One region of the Streptomyces chromofuscus genome, then DNA from elsewhere that is predicted to be linked to it. Evidence: riboswitches for the same ligand, from Rfam matches in the RefSeq annotation. Region 1 holds a riboswitch; the other holds the start of a gene.
The links. A riboswitch is a leader RNA that binds a small molecule or an ion and turns the genes downstream of it on or off. The one in region 1 is predicted to bind ZMP and ZTP.
Positions count from the first base shown of each region.

Region 2: it holds a riboswitch for ZMP and ZTP, as region 1 does, so the genes downstream of both, IPT68_RS22150 (glycine hydroxymethyltransferase) here and IPT68_RS33295 (bifunctional 5,10-methylenetetrahydrofolate dehydrogenase/5,10-methenyltetrahydrofolate cyclohydrolase) in region 1, are expected to answer to the same signal.

Region 1 covers NZ_CP063374.1:7,415,099-7,422,520, reverse strand. Annotated here, with positions in the region: gene IPT68_RS33320 (MBL fold metallo-hydrolase) at 1-436, opposite strand, end outside; gene IPT68_RS33315 (S-(hydroxymethyl)mycothiol dehydrogenase) at 436-1,524, opposite strand; gene IPT68_RS33310 (ABC transporter ATP-binding protein) at 2,010-3,764, shown strand; gene IPT68_RS33305 (hypothetical protein) at 3,783-4,076, opposite strand; gene IPT68_RS33300 (nuclear transport factor 2 family protein) at 4,246-4,611, shown strand; ZMP/ZTP riboswitch at 4,648-4,732, shown strand; gene IPT68_RS33295 (bifunctional 5,10-methylenetetrahydrofolate dehydrogenase/5,10-methenyltetrahydrofolate cyclohydrolase) at 4,755-5,606, shown strand; partial or broken gene IPT68_RS34505 (glycosyltransferase) at 5,674-5,964, shown strand; gene IPT68_RS34500 (TetR/AcrR family transcriptional regulator) at 6,263-6,925, opposite strand; gene IPT68_RS33285 (YncE family protein) at 7,059-7,422, shown strand, end outside.
Region 2 covers NZ_CP063374.1:4,886,805-4,894,226, forward strand. Annotated here, with positions in the region: gene IPT68_RS22120 (ABC transporter substrate-binding protein) at 1-322, shown strand, start outside; gene IPT68_RS22125 (isocitrate lyase/PEP mutase family protein) at 326-1,141, opposite strand; gene IPT68_RS22130 (carboxymuconolactone decarboxylase family protein) at 1,138-1,539, opposite strand; gene IPT68_RS22135 (carboxymuconolactone decarboxylase family protein) at 1,536-2,042, opposite strand; gene pdxR (MocR-like pyridoxine biosynthesis transcription factor PdxR) at 2,095-3,528, shown strand; gene rocD (ornithine--oxo-acid transaminase) at 3,595-4,812, opposite strand; ZMP/ZTP riboswitch at 4,906-4,997, shown strand; gene IPT68_RS22150 (glycine hydroxymethyltransferase) at 5,037-6,485, shown strand; gene IPT68_RS22155 (hypothetical protein) at 6,513-7,262, opposite strand.

The sequences.
Region 1 (7,422 bases):
CGGTGAAGACCACGCCGAGGCCCGGGTCGTACAGGCAGACCGCGCCGGGGGCGTGGCCCGGCGTGTGCAGGACCCGCAGGTCGGCGCCCGCCGCCTCGATGACCTGGCCGTCGAGCAGCCGGGCGCCCGGGTCGTGGTCGGGGTGGGTCTGCTTCCACAGCGGCAGGTCGTCGTGGTGCAGCCAGACGACGGCTCCGGTGCGCCGGGCGAGCTCGGGCGCGGCGTTGATGTGGTCGTTGTGCGCGTGCGTGCACACGATGGCCGTCAGACGGCGGTCGCCGACGGCCTCCATGATGGCGTCGACGTCGTGGGCGGCGTCGATGACGACGACCTCGTGGTCGTCGCCGACGAGCCACACGTTGTTCTCGACGTCCCAGGTGCCGCCGTCGAGCGTGAACTGGCCGGAGGTGACGAGCCGTTCGATGCGCGGGGTCATCACAGCACCACCACCGAGCGCAGCACGTCGCCGTGGTGCATCCGCTCGAACGCCTTCTCGACCTCGTCGAGCTGGATCGTCTCGGTCACGAAGGCGTCCAGGTCCAGGCGCCCCTGCAGGTGCAGGTCGATCAGCATGGGGAAGTCGCGGGACGGCAGGCAGTCGCCGTACCAGGACGACTTCAGCGCGCCGCCGCGTCCGAAGACGTCGAGGAGCGGGAGTTCGAGCTTCATCTCGGGGGTGGGTACGCCGACGAGGACGACGGTGCCGGCCAGGTCCCGGGCGTAGAAGGCCTGCTTGTACGTCTCCGGGCGTCCGACCGCCTCGATGACGACGTCGGCGCCGAAGCCGCCGGTCAGTTCGCGGATGGCCTCGACCGGGTCGGTCTGCGTCGAGTTGACGGTGTGGGTGGCGCCCATGGTGCGGGCGGTCTCCAGTTTGCGGTCGTCGATGTCGACCGCGATGATCCGCGCGGCTCCGGCCAGGTGCGACCCGGCGACGGCCGCGTCGCCGACGCCGCCGCAGCCGATGACGGCGACGGTGTCGCCGCGGCCGACGGCGCCCGTGTTGATCGCGGCGCCGAGGCCGGCCATCACACCGCAGCCCAGCAGTCCGGCGACCGCCGGGGAGACCGCCGGGTCGACCTTGGTGCACTGGCCGGCCGCGACCAGTGTCTTCTCGGCGAACGCGCCGATGCCGAGGGCCGGGGAGAGTTCCTGGCCGGTGGCGGCCAGAGTCATCTTCTGCTCGGCGTTGTGGGTGTCGAAGCAGTACCAGGGCCGGCCGCGCAGACAGGCCCGGCAACGGCCGCAGACCGCTCGCCAGTTGAGGATCACGAAGTCGCCGGGCGCCACGTCGGTGACGCCGTCGCCGACCGTCTCGACGATGCCGGCGGCCTCGTGGCCGAGCAGGAAGGGGAACTCGTCGGTGATGCCGCCCTGCTTGTAGTGCAGGTCGGTGTGGCAGACCCCGCAGGCCTGCACCCGCACCACGGCCTCCCCGGGCCCCGGGTCCGGCACGACGATCGTCTCGACCCGCACCGGCTCGTCGCGCCCCGGTGCGATCACGCCGCGTACTTCCTGCGCCATGGTGGTGGCCCCTTCCGTCTCCGCGCGTCCGTCCCGCTGTCCGACCCTACGTGTGACCGATCGGTAAGGGGGCGGTTCGCGCGGCCGGCGGGAGGCGGGGCGGATCACATCCGGCCACCGCCCACACGAGCCGGGGCACCCGCACCACGGTGCTCACGGCTGCCCGGGGTGGCGCGCGCGGCCCGTCGCGGTCGATCCGTCCCATGACATCGATCGGGTGACCGCGGGCGCCGCGAGACCGCTGATCGCCGCCGCCGGCCCCGTCGTCGCCCTGCCGGGGCACACCCGCGCCGCCGCGGTCCGCGCCCGACCGGCGGGACCCGGGCCGGCGGCAGGAACAGCCTCACCGCCCCCGTGGCCCACGCTCCCGCGCCGGCCGGGCTCGGCCGCGGCGTGATCCGGACGTCGGGCCCCGCATGCGGAGGTCGGCTGTCAGTGCTCCCCCGTAGTCTCTGAACGTCCCGCCGGATTCGTGAAGGAGCAGCGTGAGCATCGCACAGACGGAGACCGCACCGCCCCCGTGGCGCATGCTCCTCGGCTATGTACGACCCCACAAGTGGGCCCTCGTCCTGGGCGCGGTGCTCTCGCTGGTCACCGGGGCCACCGGGCTGCTGCTGCCGCTGGTGGCACGGGAGTTGATCGACGACCTCTCCCACGACCGGGCCATCACCGGGGCGTTGGCCGCCATGTCGGCGCTGGTCGTGGCGAACGCCGCGGTGGGCGCGCTCGGCGCCTACGTGCTGCGGCGCACCGCGGAGTCGGTGGTGCTCGGCGCGCGGCGCACCCTCTCGTCGTACCTGCTGCGCCTGCGCATATCCGCGGTGGACCGCAGCGAGCCCGGCGACCTGATGGCCCGGATCACCTCGGACACCACGCTGCTGCGCGAGGTCACCACCGACTCCCTGGTGGGCCTCGGCACCGGCGGGCTCACGCTGGCCGCGACCGTGGTGATGATGGGCCTGGTCGATCCGGTGCTGCTCGGCGTCACGCTCGCCGTGGTGCTCGGCGCGGGCACGGTCCTCGGTGTGATCGTGCCGCGCATCAACAGGGCCAGCCGGCGGGCGCAGGACGCCGTCGGTGTCATGGGCGCCTCGCTGGAGCGGGTGCTGGGCGCGCTGCGCACGGTGAAGGCCTCCGGGGCCGAGCACCGTGAGGAGCGGACGCTGCACGCTGCGGCGGAGGAGTCGTGGCGACAGAGCGTACGCGCCGCCAAGTGGTCGGCGGCCGCGGGCAACACGGCCGGGCTGGCGATGCAGATCGCCTTCATCACGGTGCTCGCGGTGGGCGGCGCGCGGGTCGCGACCGGCGCCGTCGACGTCGGCACGCTGGTCGCCTTCCTGCTGTACGTCTTCTATCTGATGGCGCCGATCCAGCAGGTCGTCGGCGCCCTCACCCAGTACCAGACGGGTGCCGCGGCCCTGGCCCGCATTCAGGAGGCGCTGCGGCTGCCCGCCGAACCTCCGGCGTCGGCCGCCCCGTTGCCGTCGGAGGACGCGCACCCGGCGGCGCTCGCCTTCGAGGACGTCCGCTTCCGCTACGCCGAGGACCTGCCGTACGTCCACCACGGCGTGACCTTCGAGGTGCCGGCGCGCGGCATGACGGCCTTCGTCGGTCCGTCCGGTGCGGGCAAGACGACCGTGTTCTCGCTCATCGAGCGGTTCTACGACCCCGAGTCCGGCGTGATCACGCTGGACGGGCGGGACCTCACGGAGTGGGAGCTGCCGGCGCTGCGGTCGGCGATCGGCTACGTCGAGCAGGACGCGCCGGTGCTGTCGGGATCGCTGCGCGACAACCTGCTGCTCGGCAATCCGGAGGCCGACGACGACGTCCTCGCGCGGGTGCTGAAGACGACCCGGCTGGACGGGCTGGTCGGGCGGCTGCCGAACGGGCTCGACACGCTCGTCGGGCACCGCGGCACCAAGCTGTCCGGCGGGGAGCGCCAGCGGGTGGCGATCGCCCGCGCGCTGCTGCGCCGCCCGAGGCTGCTGCTCCTGGACGAGGCGACGTCGCAGCTGGACGCGGTCAACGAGGCGGCGCTGCGCGACACCGTCGCGGACGTGGCCCGCACGACCACCGTGCTCGTCGTCGCCCACCGGCTGTCCACGGTGACGATGGCCGACCGGATCGTGGTGATGGACGCGGGCAAAGTGCGTGCGGTGGGCACCCACCGCGAACTCGTGACCGCCGACCCGCTGTACGCGGAGCTGGCGGCCACGCAGTTCCTGGCCACGGCCGGCTGACGGGCCGCGGTGGCGGGCTCACCGGACGGCGGGGAGCAGTCCGGTGAGCGGCGCGGCCATGTCGGTGACCTGGCGGAGCTGGTTGAGGTCGTTCAGCCGCTTCAGCCCCGCCAGCTGCGCGGACGGCCGGGGGATCTCCTCCCTGTGCTCGGCGGGGATGTCGCTGACGGTCAGGGAGTCGAGCAGCGCGACCGGGCCGAGCCGGCCGGCGCTCCGGGCGTCGGCCTCGGACGCGTTCACCGACGGGGCGGCGAGACCGGTGACACTGGCCGCGAGACCAACGGCGGCGACGATACGACGTGTTGAGATCATGCTCTCAGCAACGCGGACCGCCCCCGGCCGGACACGGTCGGCCCAGCCCCCTCACCCGACAGGCGCAGCCGCCGCCCGCTTGCCGAGGCCGACGCGGCGGAGGAATCTCGTAGGAGAGGCCCTCCGCGGCCCGCGTCCCCGCAGGCCGCGGCCCTCGAAGGAGGTCACGATGGGTACTGCGGCCAGTCCCGCCTTCGACGCCGAGACGTTGCGCCGGGGCATAGAAGGCAATCCGAACACCCTCCTGTCGCTCTACGCCGACGACGCCGAACTGCGTGTGGTGGACCACGAGGCGCAGCCCAGCCACCCACGGGTGCTGCACGGCCGCGACGAGATCAGCGCGATGCTCGACGACGTCTACAGCCGCGACATGACGCACAAGCTGGAGGAGTGCATCGTGCAGGGCGACCGCGCGGCCTTCAGCGAGTCCTGCGAGTACTCGGACGGGGTCCGGGTCTTCGCCGAGTCGATGATCAGGCTGCGCGACGGGAAGATCACCGAGCAGACCCTGATCCAGGCGTGGGACGAGCAGTAGCGCGAAAGCGGACGCGGCACGGCCTCGGTTACCCTGTTCCGGGGCCGTGACTGGCGCTGAGGTGGAGTACCACCGGGGAGCGGTCCACATCGAGTAGATGCCGCGCGCCTGGGCGATCCGGTCGATCGACCCAGGAGTGGATCATGTCTCAGGCCCGGCTCATGGACGGCACCGCGCTCGCCCGGCGCATCGTCGAGGACGCCGCGAAGCGCGCCGCCGCTCTCACCGACCGCTCGGGCGCCGCCCCGTGTCTGGCGACGGTGCTGGTGGGCGAGGACCCCGCGTCCGTGACCTACGTCCGGATGAAGCAGAACCGTTGCCGCAGGGCCGGGATCACCTCCCGCCACGTGGCGCTGCCCGCCGCCACGACCACCGAGGAACTCGTCGGCACCCTCGAGGCCCTCTCCGCGGACCCCGGGGTGCACGGCATCCTGCTCCAGCACCCGGTCGGCGAGCACATCGACGAGCGTGCCGCCTTCGAGGCGATCGCGCCGGAGAAGGACGTCGACGGCGTCACGTTCGCGTCGTTCGCGACGATGAGCTTCGGGCTGCCGGGGTTCGTGTCCTGCACGCCCGGCGGGATCATGCGGCTGCTCGACGAGTACGACGTCGACCCGGCCGGGAAGCGGGCCGTGGTGGTCGGCCGCAGCGCGATCCTCGGCAAGCCGGCCGGCATGCTGCTGCTCGCGCGGGACGCCACGGTGACGTACTGCCATTCCCGCACCCGGGACCTGTCGTCGGTCGTCCGGGAGGCGGACATCGTGGTCGCCGCCGTCGGGCGCCCGCGCCTCGTCCGGGGCCAGGACATCAAGCCCGGCGCCGTCGTGATCGACGCCGGGTACAACGCGGGGAACGTCGGTGACGTCGACTTCGACTCGGCCGTGGAGCGGGCCTCGCTGATCACGCCGGTGCCGGGCGGGGTCGGTCCGATGACCATCGCCACGCTGCTGGAACAGACGGTCGACGCGGCCGAGCGACAGCTGCGGGTGGCCTGAACTCAAGCCGCCGCAAGGGGCGTTCGCCCGGAATGACGCCATGCTTTCCGGCGTGCGAGTGACGCTCATGACGGCGGGTTCCCGGGGCGACGAGGCCCCTTACACCGGGCTGGGGCTCGGTCTGCTGCGGGCGGGACACGAGGTCACGCTGGTCACGCACGGCTGCTTCGCGCCGCTGGTGGCGGACTCGGGGCCGGGCTTCCGTCCGCTGCCGGTGGATCCGCGCGCAGAGCTTCCATCCGCACGCGGGCGGGCCCTGCACCGCAGTACGACAGGCGTCGGGAAGTTGCTGCGGGTGCTGTCGATGGCCCGGGCGCCGGCCGGCCGGATGACCGACGGCCTCGTCACGGCCGCACGGGAGTGCGGGCGGAGTCATCAACGCGATCAGCACCGAACTCCACCGTCTCGGCGCCGCCGAAGCCCGTGCCCGGGTTCTCGCCGTCCAGGACACCGTCGGCGAACTGCTCGACACCGCGCGACGCCAGGGTCGGACCCCGGCGCAGACAGCCGCCGACATGGCCGGTCAGCGCCTCCGCGCGGCCTCGCCCCAGCCGGCCGAGCCGCGTCGGTGACCCGAGCAGGAGAGGCGACGGCGACAGGCGGCGACCGCGTCCCAGGCTCCTGTCTGCGGTCCTCGTCCAGGCGGGCCACCCCCGTCACCCCACCGCCGGCCGCCACCCCGCGGGCCGCAGGATGCCCAGCAGTTGCCGGACCAGTTCGTCCACCACCTCGTCCAGGGTCGCCGGTACCCGCCCCGCGCTCCAGTCGTGGATCAGCCCGTTGACGCTGCCGATGAAGGCCGTCGCAGCGATGCGGTAGTCGCGGCGGACCGCCTCTCCCCGCTCGGCGGCCGCCTGCGCCTCGGCGCAGATCAGGTCGACCCAGCGGGCGCGGCGGGCGAGCCGCTGCTCCTCCATGCGCGGGCTGACACCGACGATCTCGACGAAGGTGACGCGGATACGGCGGGGGTCGGCGGTGACGTTGCCGGCGTACGCGCGGAAGATCGCGTCGGCCCGGTCGGCGATCGGCGCGCCCTGGGTGACGGCCGCCGCCGTGAGCACGGCTTCCTCGGCCCAGGCGTTGACCTGGAGGTGGAGGGCGGCGAGGACGTCCTCCAGGGTGCTGAACTCCTCGTAGAACTGCCGGGTGGACAGCCCCGCCGCCTCGCTGAGCGCGGCGACGGTGGTGGCCCGGTAGCCGGGGCTGTCGCCGAACAACTGGAGCGCCGCGTCCAGGAACCGCCGGTGCCGCTCGGCCTGCCGTTCCTCGGCCGACTTGCCGCCGTAACGGCCCGTCGGCGCCCTGAGCCTGCCCGCCAACATCCCTCCCGCTGAGCACTGTTGGCCAATTTTGTCGTGCGCGCGGTCTTGTGGAGAAGGCCGCCCCCTCCCTACTTTCCAGTAAGTCCAACTCTGAACGGCCCCGTATTCAGATGCGACAGGGAGAGCCGTCATGCCTGCCCCCAGCCCCAGGCACCTCTGCGCCATCGCCGCCGCCCTCACGCTGACTCTCACCGCCCCCGCCGGCACCGCCGTCGCCGACGACGCGAACTCCGCCCTGCGCGACGTCCTGTTCGTCGGCAACAACTGGGACGGCACCGCCGACGTCATCGAGTCCACCGGCGACTTCTCGAGGATCGGCCGGATCGACGTCATCCCCGACAAGGAGCGGCGGATGGCCGAGATCAACGCCGACCCCATCAAGTGGATCTACTTCATGGCGATCCGCAACAGCGTCGGCGAAGGCCACGACCAGTTCGTCGACGACATGTACGCCACCCCGGACGGCACGGCCGTGGTGGTCTCCCGCCCGAGCT
Region 2 (7,422 bases), 2.5 Mb from region 1:
GACCTACTGGTACTCGCCGCAGTGGCTCTTCAAGAAGGTCCCGATGACCGAGGTGAAGCTGCCCGAGTACAAGGAGGGCTGCGACGCGGACCCGGAGAAGGTCGCCTGCGCCTATCCGCACACGCCGCTGCAGAAGTACCTGAACGCCGACTTCGCGAAGGACGGCGGGGCGGCGGCCCGGCTGCTGAAGAAGTTCCAGTGGACGACCGAGGACCAGAACGAGGTCTCCCTGATGATCGCCGAGCAGAAGCTGACGCCGGAGGAGGCGGCGAAGAAGTGGGTGGACAGCCACGAGTCCACGTGGAAGACGTGGCTGTCCTGACGGTCACCGCGTGATGCCGGCCGTGATGTCGCGAACCGCCTGGACGGCTCTGCGCTGCAACCCCGGCCCGAAGGTGATCCGCGTCGCCCCCCGCCTGCCGAGCTCGGCGAGTCCGGCGAGCGCGGGGGACTCGGTGAGTTCGGTCGGCTCGGTGAGTCCGGTCGGCTCGGTGAGTCGGGGGGACTCGGTGAGTTCGGTCGGTGCCGAGGGGCGGGCACCGTCCAGGCGTGCGAACACGTTGATCGGGCCCTCGATCCCGGCCCGCAGCAGCGGCAGCACGTCGGGCGGGGCGGCGATCGGGTACACGCAGTCGGCGCCCGCGGCGACGTACAGGGCCGCCCGCTCGATGGCCCGCTCGGGCTCCTCCACCCCGCGTACGAACGTGTCTACGCGCGCGTTGAGGAACAGCCGGTCACCCGCCGCCGCCCGCACCTCCGCCAGCCACTCGGCGTGCGCGTACGGGTCCTTGAGGACGCCTCCGCTCGAATCCTCCAGGTTGCAGCCGACGGCGCCGGTCTCCAGCAGCCGCTCGACCAGTTCCCGCGGCGCGAGCCCGTACCCGTCCTCCACGTCCGCCGACACCGGCACGTCCACCGCCCGCACGATCCGGGTGACGGCCGCGAACATCTCGTCCGGCGGCGTCTGCCCGTCCTCGTACCCGAGCGAGGCGGCCACCCCCGCACTGGGCGTCGCGAGCGCCGGGAAGCCGGCGTCCACGAAGGCGCGGGCGCTGGCGGCGTCCCACGGGCCCGGGAGGACCAGGGGATCGGCCGGGTCCGGCCGTCGGTGCAGCGCGCGGAACGTCTCTGCTCGGCTCACCACTCGACACTGACCGCCGGGATCCGCCGGCTCACCATCAGCCGGTTCCAGCTGTTGATCGCGGCGATGAGAGCAATGAGACGGGCGAGACCGCGGCCGTCGAAGTGCCGCGCCGCCCGCTCCCGCTCGTCGAGCAGATCCCCGGCCTCCTCCCAGGTGGCCGGCTGATCGAGCTGCCTCTCCCGGTCCCGGCCCGACTCGGCCGGGGCAAGGCCCGTGCCCGTCCCGTGCTCGGCGAGACGCATGTCCGGGCAGAACGCCCGGCGGTTGAGCCGGGAGGCACGGACCTGCACCAGCTCGGCGAGCACCGGATCACCGAGGCCTCGCTTCGCGGCGGCGCTCAGCTGCCGCATCGCGGTGCGGACCCCGTCGTCCAGACGGGTGGTGCGTACGCTCACGGGTGCTGCCCCGGCCGGTAGTGGCCCGGCATCCGACGGCAGGTCACCCCGAACCTGTTCCAGGCGTTGATCACCGTGATCGCGGCGATCAGCTGCACCAGCTCGGCCTCCTCGAAGTGCCGCGCCGCCCGCTCGTACACCTCGTCCGGCACGAACCCGTCCGTCAGCACCGTGACGGCCTCGGTCAGCTCCAGCGCCGCCAGCTCCTTCTCGGTGTAGAAGTGCGGCGACTCCTTCCATGCGCTGAGCTGGACGATCCGCTCCACGCTCTCGCCCGCCGCGAGCGCGTCCTTGCTGTGCATGTCGAGGCAGAACGCGCAGTGGTTGAGCTGCGAGGCACGGATCTTCACCAGCTCGCGCAGCGTCGGGTCCAGGCCCCGCTGCGCGGCCGTGTCGAGCCGGACCATCGCCTTGAAGACGTCGGGGGCGAGCGCCGCCCAGTCCAGGCGGGGGGTGGGCTCGGGGGCGTGCTCGACAGGCGTGGCGCTGTGGTCGTCGGTCATCGTCATGCCTGGACCCTACGAGCGAGGCGGCCCAGGAGTATGGTCCATTTCCATGCTGGAATCCCGGGCCACTTTGGGCATCGACCTGCACCTCGCACCGTCCGGACCCGGCCTGCGCCGCGGTCTGACCGACGCCCTGCGCGACGCCGTCCGCACCGGCCGCCTCGCGCCCGGCACCCGGCTGCCCTCCTCCCGCACCCTCGCCGCCGACCTCGGCATCGCCCGCAACACCGTCGCCGAGTCCTACGCCGACCTCGTCGCCGAGGGCCGGCTCACCGCCCGCCAGGGCTCCGGCACCTGGGTCGCCGAGCGGGCCGTCCTCCCACCGCCCGACCGGCCCGCCCCGCACCGGCGCCCACCCGGCCACCCCGCCTACGACCTCGTCCCCGGCACCCCCGACCTCGCCTCCTTCCCCCGCGCCGAGTGGCTCAAGGCCGCCCGCCGCGCGCTCACCGCCGCCCCGAACGAGGCCCTCGGCTACGGCGACCCCCGAGGCCGCGTCGAACTGCGCACCGCCCTCGCCGACTACCTCTCCCGCGCCCGCGGCGTACGCGCCGATCCCGAGCGCGTCCTCGTCTGTCCCGGCTTCGCCCACGGCCTCGGACTCCTCGCCAAGGTCCTCCACACCCGCGGGCTGCGCACCCTCGCCGTGGAGTCCTACGGCCTCGACGCGCACTGGAACCTCGTCGAACGCGCCGGCCTGCGCACCCTCCCCCTCCCCTTCGACGAACGCGGCACTTCGCCCCAGCCCCTCGACTCCCCACGGCAGCGGTCAACCGCGGGCTCCCTCCTGGACGACCTCGCCGCCACGCGGGCCGTGCTGCTGACGCCGGGCCACCAGTTCCCGACGGGCGTCGCCCTGCGTCCCGTGCACCGCGCCGCCGTCGTGGACTGGGCCCGGCGGACGGGCGGACTGATCCTGGAGGACGACTACGACGGCGAGTTCCGCTACGACCGCCAGCCCGTCGGCGCCCTGCAGGACCTGGACCCCGACCACGTCGTCTACCTCGGCACCGCCAGCAAGTCCCTCGCCCCCGGCCTGCGGCTTGCCTGGATGGTCCTGCCGCCCTCCCTCGTGCCGGACGTCCTGCGGCACGCCGGCGGACCCGCCACAGGCGTCCTCGAACAGTTGACCCTCGCCGAGTTCCTCACCTCCGGCGCCTACGACCGCCATGTCCGCGCCGCCCGCCTGCGTTACCGGCGCCGCCGCGACGAACTGGTCGCCGCCCTCGCCGAGCACGCACCCGACGTCCGCGCCACCGGCATCGCGGCCGGCCTGCACGCCGTTCTCCGGCTGCCGCCCGGCACCGAACAGCCGGTCGTCCGCGCGGCCACCTGGCAGGGCGTCGCCGTCCACGGCATCTCCCGCTACCGCCACCCCGCGGCACCGGCCCGGCACCCCGACGCCCTGGTCGTCGGCTACGGCACCCCACCCGACCACGCCTGGGCGGGAAGCCTGGAGGCCTTGTGCAAGGCGCTGCCCTGAGACACCCCCGACACGGGCGAGGGCACCGCCCCGCTCCGACGGGCCACCGGCACCACCCGACAGCCCCTACTCGGCCCCCTGCATCCCGAGCACCGCGCGCAGCTGGGCCAGCCCCCAGTCCAGGTCCTCCTTGGCGATGACCAGCGGTGGCGCGATCCGGATCGTCGAACCGTGCGTGTCCTTCACCAGCACCCCCCGGTCCATCAGCTTCTCGGACACCTCCCGCCCGGTGCCGAACCTCGGATGGACGTCCACCCCCGCCCACAGCCCGCGTCCCCGCACCTGTGTCACCCGGCCCGTGCCGGTCAGCGCCGCCAGCTCGCGGTGCAGATGCTCGCCCAGCTCCCGCGCCCGCGCCTGGTACTCGCCCGACCGCAGCATCGCGATCACCTCCAGCGCCACCGCGCAGGCCAGCGGATTCCCGCCGAACGTCGACCCGTGCTCCCCGGGCCGGAACACCCCGAGCACCTCCGCCGACGACACCACCGCCGACACCGGCACGATCCCGCCGCCCAGCGCCTTCCCCAGCACGTACGCGTCCGGCACCACACCCTCGTGCTCGCACGCGAACGTCCGCCCCGTGCGCCCCAGCCCGGACTGGATCTCGTCCGCCACGAACAGCACGTTCCGCTCCCGGGTCAGCTCCCGCACCGCCGGCAGATAGCCGGCCGGCGGCACGATCACTCCCGACTCGCCCTGGATCGGCTCCAGCAGCACCGCGACGGTGTTCTCCGTCATCGCCTCCCGCATCGCCGTCGGATCCCCGTACGGCACGATCTCGAAGCCCGGCGTGTACGGCCCGTAGTCCGCCCGCGCCTCCAGGTCGGTGGAGAAGCTGATGATCGTCGTCGTACGACCGTGGAAGTTGCCCGACGCCACCACGATCTTCGCCATCTCCGCGGGCACGCCCTTGACCCGGTACCCCCACTTCCGGGCCGTCTTCACCGCGGTCTCCACCGCCTCCCCGCCCGTGTTCATCGGCAGCACCATCTCCATCCCGCACAGCTCCGCCAGCTGCGCGCAGAACGCCGCGAACCGGTCGTGGTGGAAGGCGCGTGACGTCAGCGTCACCCGCTCCAGCTGCGCCTTCGCCGCCTCGATCAACCGCCGGTTGCCGTGCCCGAAGTTGAGCGCCGAGTAACCGGCCAGCAGATCCAGATATCGCCGGCCCTCCACATCCGTCATCCACGCCCCGTCGGCCGTGGCGACGACCACCGGCAGCGGGTGGTAGTTGTGCGCGCTGTGCGCCTCGGTCTCGGCGATGAGGCTTTCCGTAGCGGTCACGGCAACTCCCGAACAAGAGGCTGAACCCCCTTCTTATCGTCGCTCGCATGGTGGACTGGGGAACTGGACCGTGCGGCGCGCCCGGTAGGCTGACCAGCGGGCCGTGACTGGCGCGCTGGGATGGGACCGACCATCGGGGAGCGGCCTTGTGCTGTGAGCGAGTGCCGTGCGCCTGGGCCGAACCGAACCGTGACCGCTGTAAGCCACGCCGCCCGGAGGCCGAGATGCCCCATCAGCCCCTCTCCACCGAGTCCACCGCCTTCCGTTCCGCTCTCGACGTGATCCGCGCCGTCGAGCCGCGCGTCGCCGACGCCATCGGTCAGGAGGTCGCCGACCAGCGCGAGATGCTCAAGCTGATCGCCTCCGAGAACTACGCCTCCCCGGCCACCCTCCTGGCGATGGGCAACTGGTTCAGCGACAAGTACGCCGAGGGCACCGTCGGCCGCCGCTTCTACGCCGGCTGCCGCAACGTCGACACCGTCGAGTCCCTGGCGGCGGAGCACGCCCGAGAGCTGTTCGGCGCCCGCCACGCCTACGTCCAGCCGCACTCCGGCATCGACGCCAACCTCGTCGCCTTCTGGGCCGTCCTCGCCGACCGCGTCGAGGCCCCCTTCCTGGAGAAGACCGGCGTCCGCCAGGTCAACGACCTCTCCGAGGCCGACTGGGCCGAGCTCCGCCGGGCCCTCGGCAACCAGCGCATGCTCGGCATGTCCCTCGACGCCGGCGGCCACCTCACCCACGGCTTCCGCCCGAACATCTCCGGCAAGATGTTCGAGCAGCGGTCCTACGGCACCGACCCGGCCACGGGCCTGATCGACTACGACGCGCTGCGCGCCCAGGCCCGTGAGTTCAAGCCGCTGATCATCGTCGCCGGCTACTCCGCCTACCCCCGGCTCGTGAACTTCCGGATCATGCGGGAGATCGCCGACGAGGTCGGCGCCACCCTCATGGTCGACATGGCACACTTCGCCGGTCTGGTCGCCGGCAAGGTCCTCACCGGCGACTTCGACCCGGTGCCGCACGCCCAGATCGTGACCACTACCACCCACAAGTCGCTGCGCGGCCCGCGCGGCGGCATGGTCCTGTGCGACGACTCGCTCAAGGACCAGGTCGACCGCGGCTGCCCGATGGTCCTCGGCGGTCCGCTCCCGCACGTCATGGCCGCCAAGGCCGTCGCCCTCGCCGAGGCCCGCCAGGACTCCTTCCGCGACTACGCCCAGCGCATCGTCGACAACTCCCGCGCCCTCGCCGAGGGTCTGATGCGCCGCGGCGCCACCCTCGTCACCGGCGGCACCGACAACCACCTCAACCTGATCGACGTCGCCACCTCCTACGGCCTCACCGGCCGCCAGGCCGAGGCCGCCCTCCTCGAGTCCGGCATCGTCACCAACCGCAACGCCATCCCGGCCGACCCGAACGGCGCCTGGTACACCTCCGGCATCCGTGTCGGCACCCCCGCTCTGACCACCCGTGGCCTCGGCACCGCCGAGATGGACGAGGTCGCCGGCCTCATCGACCGGGTCCTGGCCACCACGGAGGCCGGTACCACCAGCAAGGGCACGCCCTCCAAGGCCCAGCACGTGCTGGACCCGAAGGTCGCGGACGAGATCTCCCACCGCGCCACCGACCTCGTGGCGGGCTTCCCGCTGTACCCGGAGGTCGACCTCGGCTGACCCGGCTGCGCCAGGGCGATCGGCCTCTTACAGGTCGATGAGCTCCTGCCGGGGCTCCTCGTGCGGCGGTCCGGCTTCCGGCCGGCCCGCCGCACGGCGTATCAGCAGCGAACCACCCGCCCCGAGGGCAAGCCCGGCGGCAAGTCCCGGTATCGCCCAGGACCAGCCGCTGTCCTCGTCCGCCGAGGCCGACGAGGGCTGGGCCGCGACGGTGGACTCGTCGACGGTGGAATCACGGCCGGTGGGCTCACTGTCGGGCTCGGCCGCCGGGACCGGCGGAACCACCTCACGTCCCGCATCGTCCGGCAGGGGGCCCAACACGCCCAGTTCCTTCAACAGGGTGCGCAGCGCGGTCGGCTGCTGGGCGCGGTGCCAGTGACCGTTCGTCGTGTTCGGCAGGTTCGTCGCCGTGTGGATCCAGACCGCCGTGGAGTCGGCGTCCGCGTACACCTGGTGCATGCGCCAGGGATCCACGTCGTGTGCCAGCCAGGTGATGTTGACCTGCCGTGTCTCGGCCAGATGCGCCTCCGAAGGCTTGGTGAAGTCACCGGCGCCGGCCTGGCCGAGCAGTTGGTCCAGCTGCACGTACCTCTCGTCGGAGTGGACCAGCCCGGCCGCCTCCGCGCTCTGCTGGGAGACCAGCAGCACGCTCGTCGGCCCGCCCGCCGACGCGGACGGCGCGCCCCACAGCACCAGCGTGAGCGCCGCCCCCAGTGCCGCTGCCGACGCCGTCCCTGTCCGGCACCCACTCCTGCCTCGCTCGATCAGCCTGCGCATCCGAACCCCCAAGCCCGAGATCCCCGTGCGGCCCGCCCGCGAGCCGCGTGTCACTTCTGGTACACCGCCCGGCCCCTCGGGGTTCCCACCCCTTCCCGACCTCTTTTCGCGCGGGTCCCCGGCCGGGCGGGGCGGGCGGGCAGGTGGTCCGGGTGGTTCC